DNA from 3 places in the Paraburkholderia sp. 31.1 genome. Region 2 is predicted to be linked to each of the others. Evidence: predicted binding sites of a transcription regulator. Region 2 holds the regulator's gene; each other region holds the start of a gene.

Region 1 (5,340 bases), on a different contig from region 2:
TCTGGACGCCCGAGATTTTCGCCAGCCCGGCGCAGCAATCCCTGTATGAGGAAGCTCGCTCGTACGGCCTGAGCGCGGGCGTGACGCTGCCAATTCATGGGCCGAATCAGGAAGCCGGCATGATGTGCTTCGTCAATGACGACAAGCCGTCAGACGGGTTCAGGCGCCATGTGAACGCCGCGTTGCCGAACCTCGTGCTGTTGCGCGACCTGGTGATCGACACCAGCAAACAGCATCTGAATTCACATGCGCAGACCTTGATGCCGAAGCTCACGCCGCGCGAGCGAGAATGTCTGAAATGGACCGCACGCGGCAAATCCACGTGGGAGATATCTCACATCCTGAGTTGCTCGGAAGCGGTGGTGAACTTCCATATGAAAAACATCAGGGCGAAATTCGGCGTGAATTCGCGGCGTGCGGCAGCCGTGATCGCGGCGCAGCTTGGGCTTATTGACCCGGGTTGAGCAGCGCGGCCGCGTCGCGGCTGTACATCACACGCTCGGCGCGACCCAGATCGGCGTCCGACACGGTCCTCATGAAGTACAAACCCAGCAGGATCGACACCGGCGCCGGGATCTCCGCGCCCGACTCGAAGCGGCTGCCGCGCGATTGCGTGACGCCGAAGCGAGCCCAGAAACGGCGCTGGCTCTCTTTTTTCTTCTTCCGGTAGGCAATGATCAGAACGCGATCCACTGCCGAAGAGACCTCCGAAGGACGCGCCTGGAGGTGGGTTTGCGGTTGCCAGTGATTGTCGAGGAGTTCCATTTTGGACCCTTGTAGGTTGGGGACGGAGACGCGTCTGAATTCTGATATACCCGATAAGCATCCACACCTATCCAGGTAGGTAGGTGGCGCAAAGATTCAGAATGCATAAGTTTTCCTGCGTATCTGGCAGCCCCCCAACGCGTACAGGAGAACGTCATGCAAACCACGATCCGAATTGGACTCCGGCAGGAATTCGACAACGAACTGATCAACGAGATGTACCGCTTGCGCGCCCGTGTCTTTCACGGCCGGCTCGGCTGGGAAATTCCGACCATCGCGGGAATGGAGATAGACGGCTACGACGCGCTCGGGCCGTACTACATGCTGATTCAGGGCGAAGACGAACGGTTGCGCGGCTGTTGGCGCCTGATGCCGACCGAAGGTCCGAACATGCTGAAAGACACCTTCCCGCAGCTACTGCATGGCGCGGCCGCGCCGGTCGGGCGACATATCTGGGAACTGAGCCGCTGGGCGATCGAAACCGGCGGTGAGGAACAGTCGTTTGGTTTCACGGATATGACAATCCGCGCAATTCAGGAAGTGATGCGCTTCGCGCAGCGCATGGGCATCACGCATTACGTCACGGTGACCACCACGCCGATCGAGAGGATGCTGCGCCGAGCCGGCCTCGACATCAGCCGGCTCGGGCCGCCGCTGCAGATTGGCATCGAGCGGGCCGTCGCGCTCGACGTCGCGGTGAGCGCGAAAACGCTGACCTCGCTGTTCGGGCCGGTCGCCGTCGCTGCTTGAGCCGCGCCGAAGCGCGTCCTGACAAAAGTCGCGACGCCTTCACCCGCGCGCGAACTCAGGAACCGAACATCCGTTCCAGCGCGTTCTCGAGATGCGCGCGCATTGCGGCCCCCGCGCCCGCCGCGTCCTTGCGGCGGATTGCGTCGAGCACCGCCATGTGCTCGGCCTGCACCAGCCGCTGCCGCTCCACCGTCTTGACGAGCGACAGATTGCGCGACAGGTTCATGCTGAACAGGATCTGCTCCTCGATGAACGACATCACCGTGATGAAAAACGGATTCTTCGACGCGCGCGCGACCGCCTGATGAAACAGGAAGTCATCCTTCGCGCCGATCCCCTGCGCCTCGATGATGCGCTCGAGCTCGTCCCACGCGTGCTGGATCGCGGCGATGTCGTCGGCGTCGGCCTTCAGCGCTGCCTGCGCGGCCGCGCCCGCCTCGGTCACGATGCGAAACTCATAGCAGCGGCGGATATCGGACAGCGTTTCGAGCGGCGCGAAGCGGCGTACGTCCGGATCGGGGCGCCGCGCGACGGTCGTGCCAGAGCCGTGCCGCGTCGAGATGATGCCGTCGGCCCGCAATCGCGCGAGCGCTTCGCGCACGGTCGGTCGGGACGTGGCGAAACGTTCCGCCAGCGCGTGCTCGGTCGGCAATCGCTCGCCTTCCTTGTACTCGCCTTCGAGGATGCGGTTGAGAATGTCGCCGTAGATCTGGTCGGGTAAGCCCTTGGTTTTTCGATCGTTCATCAGCGGACTGGCCAGCTTGTCTGAATATGGCTTGATTGTAAGGCCAACCCTGTTTCGGCTTCAGCAAAGTTCTACGGGTTGTAAGCATGCCAGGCCGCTTCGCGCACGCCGCCGCGTCCGCCATTTTGTCCGCGCCGCGCCGGAATATTTGGCAAGTGTTTGATTTACATCCTGGCCCGGTGCATCTTTTCGGGCAATCATCTAAGCTTCATTGGTATAAAAGATCAATAAACCTGCCGCGGTTAGCAATGTGGCAGACGCATTTTTGACTCGGAGCCGATATGTACACACGCATCCTTGTAGCGGTCGACGGCAGCAATACCTCGCGCCGTGCGTTTGAAGCGGCGCTCGATCTCGCCAAATCGAATGGCGCGGTGTTGCGGCCATTTTATGTCGTCGAAAACACCCCGATGTACTTCGAGGCGCCCGGCTACGACCCGTCGATCCTGCGCAACCGCCTGATCGAGGAAGGCCAGGAGCTGCGTGCCGAGTTTTCGAAAGTGATGGCCGAGCAAGGTGTGAAGGGCGACCCGGCGGTCTCCGAGGCTTCGTCGCTCGGCGATGTCGCCGAGATCGTGCTGCAGGCCGCCGCCGAATTCAATGCCGACCTGCTCGTGATGGGCACGCACGGCCGGCGTGGCTTTCAGCGGCTGATTCTCGGCAGCGTCGCTGAACGCTGCGTGCGCCAGGCCACTCTTCCGGTTCTGCTGGTACCGTCCGCCGCGGGCACCGACAAGGAACCCGCCTGACTCTTTCATCAGGCGCAGGGCGGCACGCCACGCCCTGCCCTGCCGGAATCGAGCCACGCTACCCGTCGACGGGCGACGTCGATATAGGCCGCGGCGACTCACCTTCTCACCTTCGTCCGAGCACCGCCGTTGCTCGGACTGCCGAGCAGCGAACGCGTCACTTTGCCGCCAGTTGCGGGTCATAGCGGGTGGGACAATTTCACCACTACCAATAATCGAACATGCTGAATCCTACTGCTGTGACCCGTTCCTCGACCCGCTCCGCCGGCAACCGCGAGGCCGTGGCGGCACGCGCAGCCGCACGTACCGCCGCGCGCTGCTCCAGCTGTTCGATGCGTGAGATCTGCATGCCGCAGGGGCTGTCGGCGGAGGAACTGCCGAAGCTCGAAACGCTGATCTGTTCGGCGCGCTCGGTGCCGCGCGGCGAGGCGCTGTATCGCAGCGGCGACCGCTTCGACAATATCTACGCGGTGCGCTCCGGCTCGATGAAGACCGTGATGGTCCACCGCGACGGCCGCGAGCAGGTCACCGGGCTGCGTCTGGCCGGCGAGCCGCTCGGGCTCGACGGCATCAGCGCGGACCTCCATGCGTGCAGTGCCGTCGCGCTGGAAGACAGCACGGTGTGCATCGTTCCCTATAGCGCGCTGAAGCTGCTGTGTCGCGAAATCAGTTCGATCCAGGAACGCATGCACAAGCTACTGGGCGCGCAGATCGTCAGCGAAGCCGCGCAGATGATGGTGCTCGGCTCGCTGTCCGCCGACGAACGCGTCGCCGCCTTCCTGCTGGACGTGTCACAGCGCAATGCGCAGCGCGGCTACTCGTGGTCGGAATTCAATCTGCGAATGACGCGTGAGGACATGGGCAGCTACCTCGGCATGACGCTCGAAACGGTCAGCCGTACCCTGTCAAGATTTCAAAAACGCGGCCTGATCGACACGCGGGGCAAGCACATTCACATCGTCGATCTCCAAGGCTTGCGGCAGATCTAGCGGCCAGAGTGGCCTGGACGGTCGCGCTGTTAGTCTTGGCACGCCGCCTGCGAGCGGGTAGAGTTTTCAGACCGTCCCCCCCACGGCACCCGTGTTGCATGGAGACCCGGCCCCAATGAATCGCGACCCTGTCCCGCATCATCCGCTCGTGCAGCGCCTGCTCGACGCGCGTCAAGTCACCGACGACCTGTTTGCGATCGTCAAACCCGACTACCTCTATGAACGGCCGATCCGCGAGCGTCACCGCGTCGTGTTCTACATCGGCCATCTCGAAGCGTTCGATCGCAATCTGCTCGACCAGCGTCTGTTCGATCTGCCGGCTTTCGCGCCGGAACTCGACCAGTTGTTCGCCTTCGGCATCGATCCGGTAGACGGCGGCTTTCCCACCGATCAACCCGGCGATTGGCCGTCGCTCGCCGCCGTGCGCGAGTATGCGACGCGCGCGCGCCGGCAGATCGACACCGCGCTCGACGAACTCGGCAGCGCGGCGCACGACGAGGTGGCCGTGCAGCTGCTGAACGTCGCGATCGAGCATCGGTTGATGCATGCGGAAACGCTCGCGTACATGCTCCATCAGTTGCCTCTCGCGCAGAAGAACACCGCGTTGCGCGAACCGGTGGTGACGAGCGATGAGCAGCGCGACGCGTTGTCGTCGATGGTTAGCGTGCCGGCCGGCACGGCCGTGCTCGGCATGCCGCGCGAGGCCGGCCGCTTCGGCTGGGATAATGAGTTCGGCGAAATGAGCGTGGACGTGCCCGCGTTCGAGATCGATCGATACATGGTCACGAACGGTGCGTTCCTCGAGTTCATCGAAGACGGCGGTTATCGCGAGCCGAAGTGGTGGTCGCCGAAGGACTGGGCATGGAAGGAAGCGGAGCGCATCGAGCATCCCGCTGGCTGGTCGCAACGCACGGCGCAAGACGGTCGCCCCGCATGGACGCTGCGCACGATGTTCGACGACGTGCCCTTGCCGCTCGACTGGCCCGTCTACGTGAGCCACGCCGAAGCGAGCGCCTACGCGCGCTGGGCCGGCAAAACCCTGCCGACCGAGGCGCAATGGCAACGCGCGGCGCACGGTGCGCCGCAAGCGGCGTCGGGGAACTTCGATTTCCGCAGTTGGGATCCACGGCCCGTCGACGCGCATCCGGACAACGTCAGCACGTTCGGCGCGGAAGGTCAGTTCGGCAACGGCTGGGAATGGACCTCGACGCTTTTCGAAGCGCTGCCGGGCTTCGAAGCGTTTCCGTTCTATCCCGGCTATTCGGCCAACTTCTTCGATGGGCAGCACTACGTGCTGAAGGGCGGCTCGGCGCGTACCGCGCTGTGCATGCTGCGGCCGGAA
Region 2 (5,340 bases):
GGACAGCCGTATCGATCCCGAGGAACTGGTCGCGTCGATCGGGCGTCCGGTGCTGTACATGCCGGCGAGGTCGACCGACGCGAGCGATGCCTCGGCGCTGAGCCGCGTGCTGGTCGCGATCGATGGCAGCGACACCGCGCTCGACGCGCTGCGCACCGCGCTCGCGGTAGCGCCGCCCGACGCGCGCATCAAGGTCGTCTACGCGGCCGACGACCGCTTCGCGTGGTGCGAATGGCTGCCGTTCGAAGTCGTGTCGCAGCATCGAATCGATGTCTTGCGGCGCGGCGCGGCGATGCTCGAACAAAGCCGGCGCGCGGCCGAAACCGCGTTGCTCGAGTTCGACGATGATTCCGGCGATGCGTCGAGCGCGATTCTCGACGAAGCGCAACGCTGGCACGCGGACCTGATCGTGATGGGTTCGCACGGCATGCGCGGCGCGCCGCACCCGTTGCCGGGGCACGTGACGTCGCGCACGCTGCGCGACGCGGCGTGTCCCGTGCTCGTGTGTCCGCGCGGCGCGTCGTCATTGCGGGCGGACGACGTGCCGCACGGCGAGTGGCGGGAGCCGTATCCGGGCAGTCCGGGCGGGCCCTTTTATCTGTAGCAGGGGCGCGCCACGCGCGTTGACAAATCCAACCTCAGTGGAGAATCGGCATGTACCAACATATCCTCGTCGCGCTAGACGGCAGTACTTTCTCGAAACGCGCGCTGAAAGAAGCGGTGAATCTCGCCGCGTTGACGAAGGGCGTCGTGCATCCGGTTTACGTGGTCGACAAGACGCCGCTCTTTTCCTATGCCGGCTATTACGACCCGCTCACGCTCGTCGAAGCCTTGCGCCAGGACGGCCAATTGGTGCTGGAGGAGGCCGAACAGGCCTGCGCCGCCGCCGATGTGCCTTGCCGCCCTGAAATGATCGAGTCGGAGAGCCTGTCCGACGACGTCGCCGCGATCGTGCTGCGCCACGGCGAGCAGATCCACGCCGATCTGCTTGTGCTGGGCACGCATGGGCGACGCGGCGTGCGGCGCCTCGTGATCGGCAGCGTGGCGGAGCGGGTGCTGCGTTTCTCGACCTGTCCGGTGCTGCTCATGCGCGAGCAAAGCACCGAGGATGTGCCTGCAGAGTAACCCGCGACAGCGGGGCGCGACAGCGCGTGAGCATTACGCGAGCGCGTCGGCCGGTATCTGGATCGAGATCCTGAAGCCATGGCCCGGCGAGCTGGTGAACGACACGTTGCCGCGCAACTGCCGCACGCGTTCGCGAATGCCGAGCAAACCGAATGAATCTGTTCCCTGCGAGCGATCCAGCGCGACACCCACGCCGTCATCCTCGATATCGAGCGATACGATGGAGCCCGCGCAGGTCATGTCGATGCGTACGCGGCTGGCCTTGGCGTGCCGCGCGACGTTCGTCAACGCCTCCTGAACGATGCGAAACAGCGCCGTCGCCGCGAATTCGCCGCACACCGGCTCGGCCGGTTCGAGATGCACGCTCGAGCGCACGTCGTAGCGTTTCGTGAAGTCTTCGGCCAGCCAGTCGAGCGCGGCGGCGAGCCCGAGGTCGTCGAGCAGCGGGGGCCGCAGATCGGCGGCGATACGCCGCAGCGAAGCGGCCATCCAGTCGATCTGCTTTTGCAGTTCATGCGTCTGCGCGGCCAGCGGCTCGGTGTCGGCCTGGCTTTTCAGCTTCGCTTCGAGCAGCGCGACGCTCATTTTCAGCGCGGTCAGCCGTTGGCCGAGATCGTCGTGCAGTTCGCGCGCCATACGTTTTTGCTCGTTTTCGCGGGCGATCTGCACGTGGGTGGATACCTGATCCGCGCGTTCGAGTTCCGCGAGGCGCATACGCTCGGTCAGGTCGCGCGTGATCTTGGCGAAGCCGAGCAGCGCGCCCGACGTGTCGTGCACGGCGGAAACGACCACGTTGGCCCAGAAACGCGAGCCGTCGCGACGTACGCGCCAGCCTTCGTCCTCGGTGCGGCCTACGGTTGCGGCGATTTCCAGTTCGCGGGCGGGCTTGCCGGCCGCGATGTCTTCCGGGGTATAGAACTTGGAGAAATGCTGGCCGATGATTTCTTCGGGCGTGTAGCCCTTGATGCGCTGTGCGCCGGGATTCCAGCTGGTCACGCGGCCGGACACGTCGAGCATGAAGATCGCATAGTCCTGAACCGCATCGATCAACATGAAATAGCGATCCTCGACTGGCACGTCCGACACGGACGCCGCACCGGTGAAGCAGGAAGACTCGCCGCTCGACAGACCCATCGCTCCTCCGGGTGGTCACGCAAGGTCGCGCACCGCAACGCACCGAGTTATATCAGTTCGGGAGCGCTTGTTCCACCCCGCACGTCCCGCGAACGAACGTGAGGCGAGCGACGCGTCGGCGTTCAAACCCGAGCCAGTCCTTCCGCGTCTTCGATGCGGATCGTTTTGCCGTTCGCCTTGACGAGGCGCTCGCGCTGGAACTTCGAGAACATCCGGCTCACCGTTTCGAGCTTCATGCCCAGAAAGCAGCCGATTTCCTCGCGGGTCATGCGCAAATGAAACTCCGCCGCGGAAAAGCCGCGCGCCTTGAAGCGCTTCGACAGATTCAGCAGAAACGTCGCGACGCGCTGTTCGGCGGTCATCGTGCCGAGCAGCATCATCTGGCTCGATTCGCGCACGATCTCGTTGCTCATCATCTGGTAGATGTGATGCTGCATCGGCTTCATCTCGCGACAGATTGCTTCGAGCTGCGCGAACGGAATGATGCACACGACGCTGTCTTCGAGCGCGATCGCATCGCAATTCTGCTTGCCCTCGCCGATGCCGTCGAGGCCGAGCGAGTCGCCGGCGATCTGGAAGCCGGTCACGTGCTCGCGGCCGTCGCGATGCATGACCACGGTCTTGAACGATCCGGCGCGGATCGCGTAGATGCTTTGAAACGCATCGCCCGCGCGATACAGCGTATCACCGCGTTTGATCGAGCGCGTCGAGCAGATCAACGTGTCGAGTCGTCTCAGTTCGTCGGATGTCAGCTCGGGCGGCATGCAGATCGCGCGCATCGCGCAGGTGGAGCAGCGCGGCACGGCGTAGCGTGTGGCCGCGGTGCGTGGCACGACGTGGATCGGTACGACGTGCGAAGTGCGGGGCGCGTCGTGGCGGGGTTCACAGACTGTGGCAACTTGCATGCTCGGCTCCTGGCGGTCAGACCGGATGCGCATGACGCGCATAGGCAATCGCTTCGATGGCACGGCAGGCGAGTTCGAACTCCGAGGTCTTGTCGAAGCAGAAGTCGGCGCCCGCCGCTTCGCACGCTCGGCGAAACGCCGTCGTGCAATGATTGGTCAACACGATGCTGACGATGGACGGCCGCACCCGCGACAGCGCCGCGAGCAGCAGCAGATTGGTCTTGCCCGAGAAGCACGGGTCCAGCACCGCGACATCGGCGCGACTCGCGACGATGTCGTCGAACGTGTGCTCGACGCCGGCGGACTCGCCGACGATTTCGATGCCGGGAATCAGCGCGATCAGGCAAGCAAGCCGGCGCCGGACCTCGGTCGCATCGTCGACGAGGAAGACTCTCGATAAGGTGGCTGGCGGGGCGGTGTCCATACCAACCAGTATTGGCGACCTCATCTCAGAAATATATCGGCGGGGATTTAAGCGGCGCTAGGAGTTCGGGTAGTGTTGTAGGAATATTCCTAGTGCATGGCTGGCGATGGGGTATGTAGCCGAGTGCGAGTACACGGCTACTTTCGACGTGACGGCTTCGAAGGTCGCAGGCATGCAGTTGATTAAGTAATCACGGAACAAGCCGATAAAGACCCATTGACCTGCCTCAAGCCGCGCGGCGGCGCGCGCTTCACACTGTCGGCGCGGACACGCGACGGCACCGCTTCGGTTCATGCCAGCGCTTTCACAGGGAGTCCAACATGTATGCACGAATTCTGGTTGCGCTCGACGACAGTCCCAGCGCGCAGCGCGCCTTTGCCGAGGCGCTGAAGCTCGCGAAGCTGACGGGCGCCACACTCGAAGCCTGCTGCGTGGTAGGGCACGGCAAGTGGTCGGACAATGCCGATGTGGCTTTCGAGCCGGAACCGGCGACCGCGGCGCAAGAATTCGCCAGCCGCGCGCTCGATGCACCGCGCGAGCTGATGCGCGAGGCGCAGGTGCCCGGCGGCGTGCGGGTGATCGACGCGTACGCCGAAAGCGTGTCCGCGGTGCTCGCGCGCGTCGCCGACGAAATCGAAGCCGATCTGATCGTGATGGGCACGCACGGCCGCCACGGCGTGCAGCGCTTTCTGCTCGGCAGCGTCGCGGAGTCGCTCGTGCGTGCGACCGACAAGCCGGTGCTGATCGTGCGGCATGACGAACCCGGGCACGCGCGGCCCTGAAGCGCCGCGTCGCGCAGCCGTGGCGCGATCGCGTGGGAGCGGCCGCGCAGCAGCCTGGTTTTCGCGGCTCAGGTGAGTTCGTTTTCGGCGCAGGCCGGGACTGACCGATCGCGCGTCGCGCCGTTCGCGTGCGCGGGAACCATCAGCACCGGGCAACTGGCGCTGCGCAGCACGCGCTCGGCGACGCTGCCGAGCATCAGTCGTTGAACACCACGGCGGCCGTGCGTGCCCATCACGATCGCGTCGGCGTGCCATTCGAGCGCCGCCTCGACGATGCGATGCGCGACGTCTTCGCCGGTGATCGCGGCTTCGACGGTGCGGGCCGTGCCCTTGATCCCGCGCGCGATCATCCGGCTCTGGGCATCGGCCGCGATCCGCTTGCCTTCCTCGATGAAGGCGTCCTGGATCACGCAAGGGTCGAAGCCGGGCGCGTCGTAGGCGATGACGGGCACGTCGATCACGTACAGCGGCTGCAACTCGGCGCCCGATTCGGCGGCAAGGGTCAGCGCGGCGTCGAACGCACGGGAGGCGGTGTCGCTGCCGTCGAGCGCGACGAGTAGGCGGTTAAACATGGCGGACTCCTTAAGCGCGCACTTCAGTGCGACAACAGCACCGGCACGGTCATCGACTCGAGCATCGTGCGCGTCGCGCCGCCCAGTACGACTTCGTGCAGACGCGAATGCGCGTAGGCGCCCATCACGATCATGTCGCAGCCGAGGTCGGCCGCCTGCGACAGCAGCGCGTCGCCGACCGGCGTGCCGTCCGCGACGCTCAGTTCGCGCACGTCGATCTTGACGCCGTGACGCGCGACGGTGAGTGCGATGTCGTCGCCCGGAACCGTGTCGCGCGGCGGACGATCGCCCGACGAATGAACCGTCAGCAGCGTCACTTTGGACGCGTGCGCGAGGAACGGCAGCGCGTCGTGGATCGCGCGGGTGGCTTCACGGCTGCCGTCCCACGCGATCAGCAC
Region 3 (5,340 bases), on a different contig from region 2:
AGGCGCTCGAAGAGATCATCCCGGACTTCCGCGACGATGCGCCGCTGGAGCGCCACATCATCGAGCAGCGGATGTGGATGCTCGACGATACGTCGTTTGTCGGTACACATGTGCGCAGCGAGGATTACAACAAGCCGCCCTATAACCGCTACACGATCATCCGCGCGCAGTTCGACAAGTGGTTTTCATCGAAAGTGCGCGAAGCCGGCGCACTGCTGCTCTGCGAGACCACGGTGAAGGAACTGATCATGGACGGCGACGTGGTGGTCGGCGTGCAGTGCGACCGCGAGCACGGCGATGTCTATGCCGACGTGGTGGTGCTCGCCGACGGCGTGAATTCGACGCTCGCGCGCAAGGCGGGCTTTCATGGAGAGATCGGGGCCGGCAACGTTGCGCTCGCCGTCAAGGAGATTCTCTTCATGCCGGAGGAGACGATCCGCCAGCGCTTCAACGTCGGCGAGGACGACGGCGTCGTGATCGAGATGGTCGGCAGGATCACCGACGGCATGATGGGCACTGGCTTCCTCTATACCAACAAGGAATCGCTCACCATAGGCGTGGGCTGCATGCTGAGCGACTTCAAGAAAAACCCCAACCGCACGAGCCCCTACGTGCTCCTCGAAAAGATGAAGCAGCACCCGTCGATCGCGCCGCTGATTGCGGGCGGCGAGATGAAGGAGTATTGCGCGCATCTGATTCCCGAAGGCGGTTTTCACGCAATCCCGCAGGTCTACGGCAACGGCTGGATGATCGTTGGCGATTCAGGCGGTTTCGTGAACGCCGCGCACCGAGAAGGATCGAATCTTGCGATGACCACGGGACGCCTCGCCGCCGAAACGGTGATCCACGCGAAAGCCGCGGGCCACGGCTACCGCGCCGGCACGCTCAAGGCCTACAAGGCCGCGCTCGATCAGAGCTTCGTGATGAAAGACCTGCACAAGTACCGCGACATGCCGGCCGTGCTGCACCAGAATCCGCAGTTCTTCACGACCTACCCCGACCTCATGGCGCGCGCCGCGCGCACGATGATCACGGTCGACGGTAAGGACAAGAAAAGCAAGGAGCGCGAGATTTTTTCGAGCTTCCGCACAGCCCGTTCGCTTTCCGGCATCGTGGGCGACGCCTACAAACTCCTGAGGGCCTTCCGATGAGCACCCTACCCGTCAACGTAGAGGAAAAGCTGTTCCAGAACCGTTATCGCGTCGATGCGGGACGGCCGCACGTCCACATCAAGGATGCCGACGTCTGCCAGAGCGAATGCAGCGCGAAGAGTTGCACCTTCGTCTGCCCGGCCTCGTGCTACAAGGCCGAAGGCAACGGCGCGGTGACGCTGATCACCGACGGCTGCCTCGAATGCGGCAGTTGCCGCATCCTCTGTACCGACCACCAGAATATCGAGTGGGACTACCCGCGCGGTGGTCACGGCATCCTGTTCAAGTTCGGTTGAGGAACATCGTCATTGCCAGACCAGAACGACATGTGTTTGCTTGCGCCGAGAACCGGCCGCCGCCGCATCCGCGGGGCGCCGGGCGGCAAGGGCTCGACCGCGCTGCTGAAGGCCTTCTGGGCGGAACAGCAGAAACGCCAGGCGCCCGATACCGTCGCGATCACGTATTCGGGCTGCCTCGGCCCGTAGTGGAAGCGTTGCTGCAACGGGCCGTCTGAGGAGACACACGATGTCCAAACAGCCCGCCATCGCATCGTTGGCCGACGACAATCTGGCAGCCGGCGGCGTGGCAGCAGTCGACCGTGCGCTGAGCGCGACATGGCCAACGAACCGGCGATGACAGCGCCGCGTTCGCACCACCTTAGTCGAGATACGGACCGCCCCCTAAGGTCGAACGTGCTGTTCTCGACGCTTACCGAAATAGCACCGACACGGGGGCCACTTCCCATCGTGATCGTGCCAAGGTCCGCGCCAAATCCAGATTTGACTTCTCCGAGCCATTCGCCTCAGTCGCGATGTCGCGGCCCCGACACGCCGCAAGTCCGACAGTCCTTTCAGAGACGCTTGATCTCGACACCGTATTTCCTCAGCGCGTAGCCAATCTGGCGCGGCGTCAGTCCAAGCAGCCGCGCCGCCTTCGCCTGCACCCAGCCGGATCTTTCCATGGCGGCGATGAGACGCTCGCGGTTGGTCATCTTCGCATCACTTCCGAGGACTGCGCCGCCAGCCGCTAACGGAGCCCGCTCGCTGCCGACAGGCTGGACCGCAGCAACTGCGCCCGACGTAGCAGCCTCAGCCCGCGGCGTAGCCGGCTTCACGGGCACTGGTACGATTCGCCCGGGCTGCGGCGCGATTTCGTCCGATCGGCTCTTCCACAGCATCGCGGACAGGCACTGGCCGTGGCAGCAGGCAAAGTCGTTTCTCACGATCGCTGGTCCCGGCGCCAGGGTCGCGCTCCGCTGCACGCAATTCTCGAGCTCGCGGACATTGCCGGGAAAACCGCAGTTCATCAATACTTCAATCGCACTCGCATCGAAGGTCAGCGTACGGCCGTTCTCGCTGTTGAAATTCTCGAGAAACTCAACGGCGAGGAGCGGAATATCGCTGCGCCTTTCACGCAACGGCGGCAACAGCAAGGGAACCACGCAGAGGCGATAATAAAGGTCGGCGCGGAACTCGTTCCTTGTCACCGCCTCTTCCAGGTTTTTATTCGTGGCGGCAATCACGCGAACATCGACCTTAATGGTCTGGTTGCTGCCGACGCGCTCGAATTCTTGCTCCTGCAGGACGCGCAGCAGCTTTGCCTGGAACGAGGCCGAGATCTCGCCGATCTCGTCCAGAAACAGCGTCCCCTTGTCGGCGAGCTCGAAGCGCCCCTTGCGCGAATTGAAGGCGCTGGTAAAGGCACCCTTCTCATGACCGAACAATTCGGATTCCAGCACCGTCTCATGGAGCGCCGCGCAATTGAGCTTGATGAAGGGCCGCTTGGCGCGCGGCGACAGCTCGTGAACGGCCTTGGCGACCAGCTCCTTCCCGGTACCGGATTCGCCGCGCAACAGAACTGTGCTGTTCGATTCGGCTACCACCGCGATCTTCGCGAGCAGCCCGCGCAGCGCCGGGCTGTCGCCAATGATCCCCTCGATCTGAAACTTCTTACGCTCACCTGCAGGGTGCTTGAGCTCGGACAATGGCTTTTGCAGCCCGTCCTTCCCCGCCATCAGTCGCTCGCGGTCGCTCTTGAAAAAGCGATGCAGCTTCACCGTCTGCCCCACCAGGTTGGCGACCATGGTAAGCAGCCGCACGTCGTAATCGAGCCGGAAGTTCGACCCATAGTCCAGGATGCGGTCGATGGTCAGCGTGCCTACGACTTTCGCGTCGATGCGAATAGGGACGCCAATGAACGACACTCGCGCGTTGTCGGAGGCACCGAGCACGCCCATGTCGGCGGCACTGAAGCCCGAATGCACCGCTATGTTCTCGGCGACGAGCGGCCTGTCCGTCGCCATGATCTGGTCAATTGCCTTCTGCGGCAGGCGCATCCGGTAGTGCTCATCGCTGCCTTCGCTCCAGTCCGCGCCAACGGTAATGTCCGGTACGCCATCATCGTCGAAGAGAGAGACGATACCGAGCCGCATCTGAACAAACGATTGCAGGAGATCGATGACGTTGGCCAACGTGACTTCGAGCCGGTAGGGGGCGGTCAGTACCTTCGATATTTCGAAGATGCCGGTAAGCACGCTCTCGTGCCACTGCACGATAGGGACCGCGTGGTCCGTCTCGGACTTTGAGCTAGGCCTTTCGCGTACGGAAGCGATATGCAGCATGACGACGTCCCCGTTGTGGGGACCGTGCTCCCCGTCACCTTGTTCGGATTTGCGGGCATTGTGTTGCATATTATCCTCGATCTAGCGCCCAATTTCACGGGCTGACTTCAAAAGATAATGCCCTTTCATGGAAGGACGGTGAAACTGTAGTGCCTTGATGTACTTATTTTCTGCTTTTGCGATTTCGCTGCGTGGATTCCGTTAGGAACGCGAGTTCTATTGATGTCGCTCAAATCAACTGCGATTTGTCTACTCCGGGTGTAGCCGATTACAGGTGTCGTCCATCATTGATTGCTGCCTCGGTGCCCGTGAGATAACTCGCCGCATCCGAGCATAGGACGAAGATGATCTATCTTTGCGACCGCTTCGGGCGTGCCCGCCCGGCGCAGCGGGATATTTGGCACAAGAAGCGCTTCCGTGTCGGGCGACAAAATGTCCGTCTTGAACTGGCCAAGGACGTATGGAAACTGTTTTCAGATCGTCACATCCGAGCCTATCGGTCCGATTAATCTGGTTTGGTAAGTCATGGCTGCGTTAGCGTAACGTTTCAAGTGCAAAAAAAAAGCCCTCCGGGCTCTAGGTGCCAGCCATCCTCACTACCTCTATTGTTTTGGCAACCCCAAGTATCTTCACGACGCGCTTCAGGTTGTAGGCCAACACCTGTAGACTCATTTCGGTGCTGACCCGTCCGAGCGTTCGGGTCAGGAAGTGTGGCCCCCAATCCGGTGCTTCAGCGTGCCGAAGACATGTTCGACAGTGCTTCTGCGGATGGTCATCGCGTCAGGCTTGCGCTCTAGCCGACGCTGCATGGCCTCAACTATATGCTCATGTTCCCATCGTCGAATGCGCCGGTAGTCGCTGGGTGACATCGTTCCTTGAGCGGGCAACGCGGGCAGGCGCTGGGCCAGTAGCCGTCGTACTTGCGCACGTTCTGGCCAAGAAAATCGAAACCGTCTGCAATGTTCGTGATCCGGGTCTTCTCTTCCGAGCGCTCCAGATCTTGAGCGGCCATAAACTGCCTGAGCGCCGGAAACACCTCGAATTCGAGCACTTCTTTCGACATACCGGTCACAATAAGTCGAGTCGCCCCGGGGAACTTCCCCCCGAGGCGCTCACGGAACCGGACGTGAACGTCTCCGCTCATCCGGCTCTTCCCATTGAAGCCTGTCCCCATAACAGCGACCAATGCGCGAACAGATGCGTTTCCTTCCGTGCAACGCGTGCGAGCCAGTGACTGGCTCGTCGGCGATGCCCGTGAAGACGCTTATGTTTGCGAGTCAGCCACAACACGAGTTTGCGATCGATCTGCCTGAGCGTGGGGTACAGTTCGGACTTGTAGAACGCACCGTAATAATTGACCCACCCTCTGATTTTGGCGTTGAACATATGCGCCAAGTCGAACAGGGACTTGTCACTGCGATTTTGCAGATTCCAATTCCTGACCTCTTGACGAATTGCTTTCCCCGCCTTGGCACTCATCGCTGGACTGAAGTTGACGAAGGTTTTACCCCATCGGTTCCTGGACAGTCGAGGCCTAAGGAAACACTGATTTATTTGGTGCGACCGTCA

What was found. Region 2 encodes FNR, which switches genes on or off when oxygen is low (the NO sensors DNR and NnrR bind a similar motif). Its sites were predicted from a motif close to TTGATNNNNATCAA; they were not measured.
Region 1: a site for FNR is predicted at 2,420-2,433, ahead of F6X37_RS25285 (universal stress protein). Genes of this name have one in related genera too.
Region 3: a site for FNR is predicted at 3,991-4,004, ahead of nifA (nif-specific transcriptional activator NifA). Genes of this name have one in related genera too.

The regions. Positions count from the first base shown of each region.
Region 1 covers NZ_VZQN01000035.1:73,073-78,412, reverse strand. Annotated here, with positions in the region: gene F6X37_RS25305 (helix-turn-helix transcriptional regulator) at 1-464, shown strand, start outside; gene F6X37_RS25300 (hypothetical protein) at 448-765, opposite strand; gene F6X37_RS25295 (acyl-homoserine-lactone synthase) at 922-1,515, shown strand; gene F6X37_RS25290 (FadR/GntR family transcriptional regulator) at 1,571-2,260, opposite strand; gene F6X37_RS25285 (universal stress protein) at 2,542-3,009, shown strand; gene F6X37_RS25280 (helix-turn-helix domain-containing protein) at 3,231-3,998, shown strand; gene F6X37_RS25275 (SUMF1/EgtB/PvdO family nonheme iron enzyme) at 4,114-5,340, shown strand, end outside.
Region 2 covers NZ_VZQN01000039.1:8,760-14,099, forward strand. Annotated here, with positions in the region: gene F6X37_RS26645 (universal stress protein) at 1-604, shown strand, start outside; gene F6X37_RS26650 (universal stress protein) at 655-1,125, shown strand; gene F6X37_RS26655 (PAS domain S-box protein) at 1,159-2,259, opposite strand; gene fnr (fumarate/nitrate reduction transcriptional regulator Fnr) at 2,382-3,164, opposite strand; gene F6X37_RS26665 (response regulator) at 3,181-3,588, opposite strand; gene F6X37_RS26670 (universal stress protein) at 3,909-4,370, shown strand; gene F6X37_RS26675 (universal stress protein) at 4,439-4,942, opposite strand; gene F6X37_RS26680 (universal stress protein) at 4,966-5,340, opposite strand, start outside.
Region 3 covers NZ_VZQN01000047.1:50,155-55,494, forward strand. Annotated here, with positions in the region: gene F6X37_RS29490 (FAD-dependent oxidoreductase) at 1-1,151, shown strand, start outside; gene F6X37_RS29495 (ferredoxin family protein) at 1,148-1,447, shown strand; gene F6X37_RS29500 (hypothetical protein) at 1,460-1,636, shown strand; gene nifA (nif-specific transcriptional activator NifA) at 2,002-3,840, opposite strand; partial or broken gene F6X37_RS38060 (transposase) at 4,348-4,681, opposite strand; gene F6X37_RS29520 (group II intron maturase-specific domain-containing protein) at 4,912-5,250, opposite strand.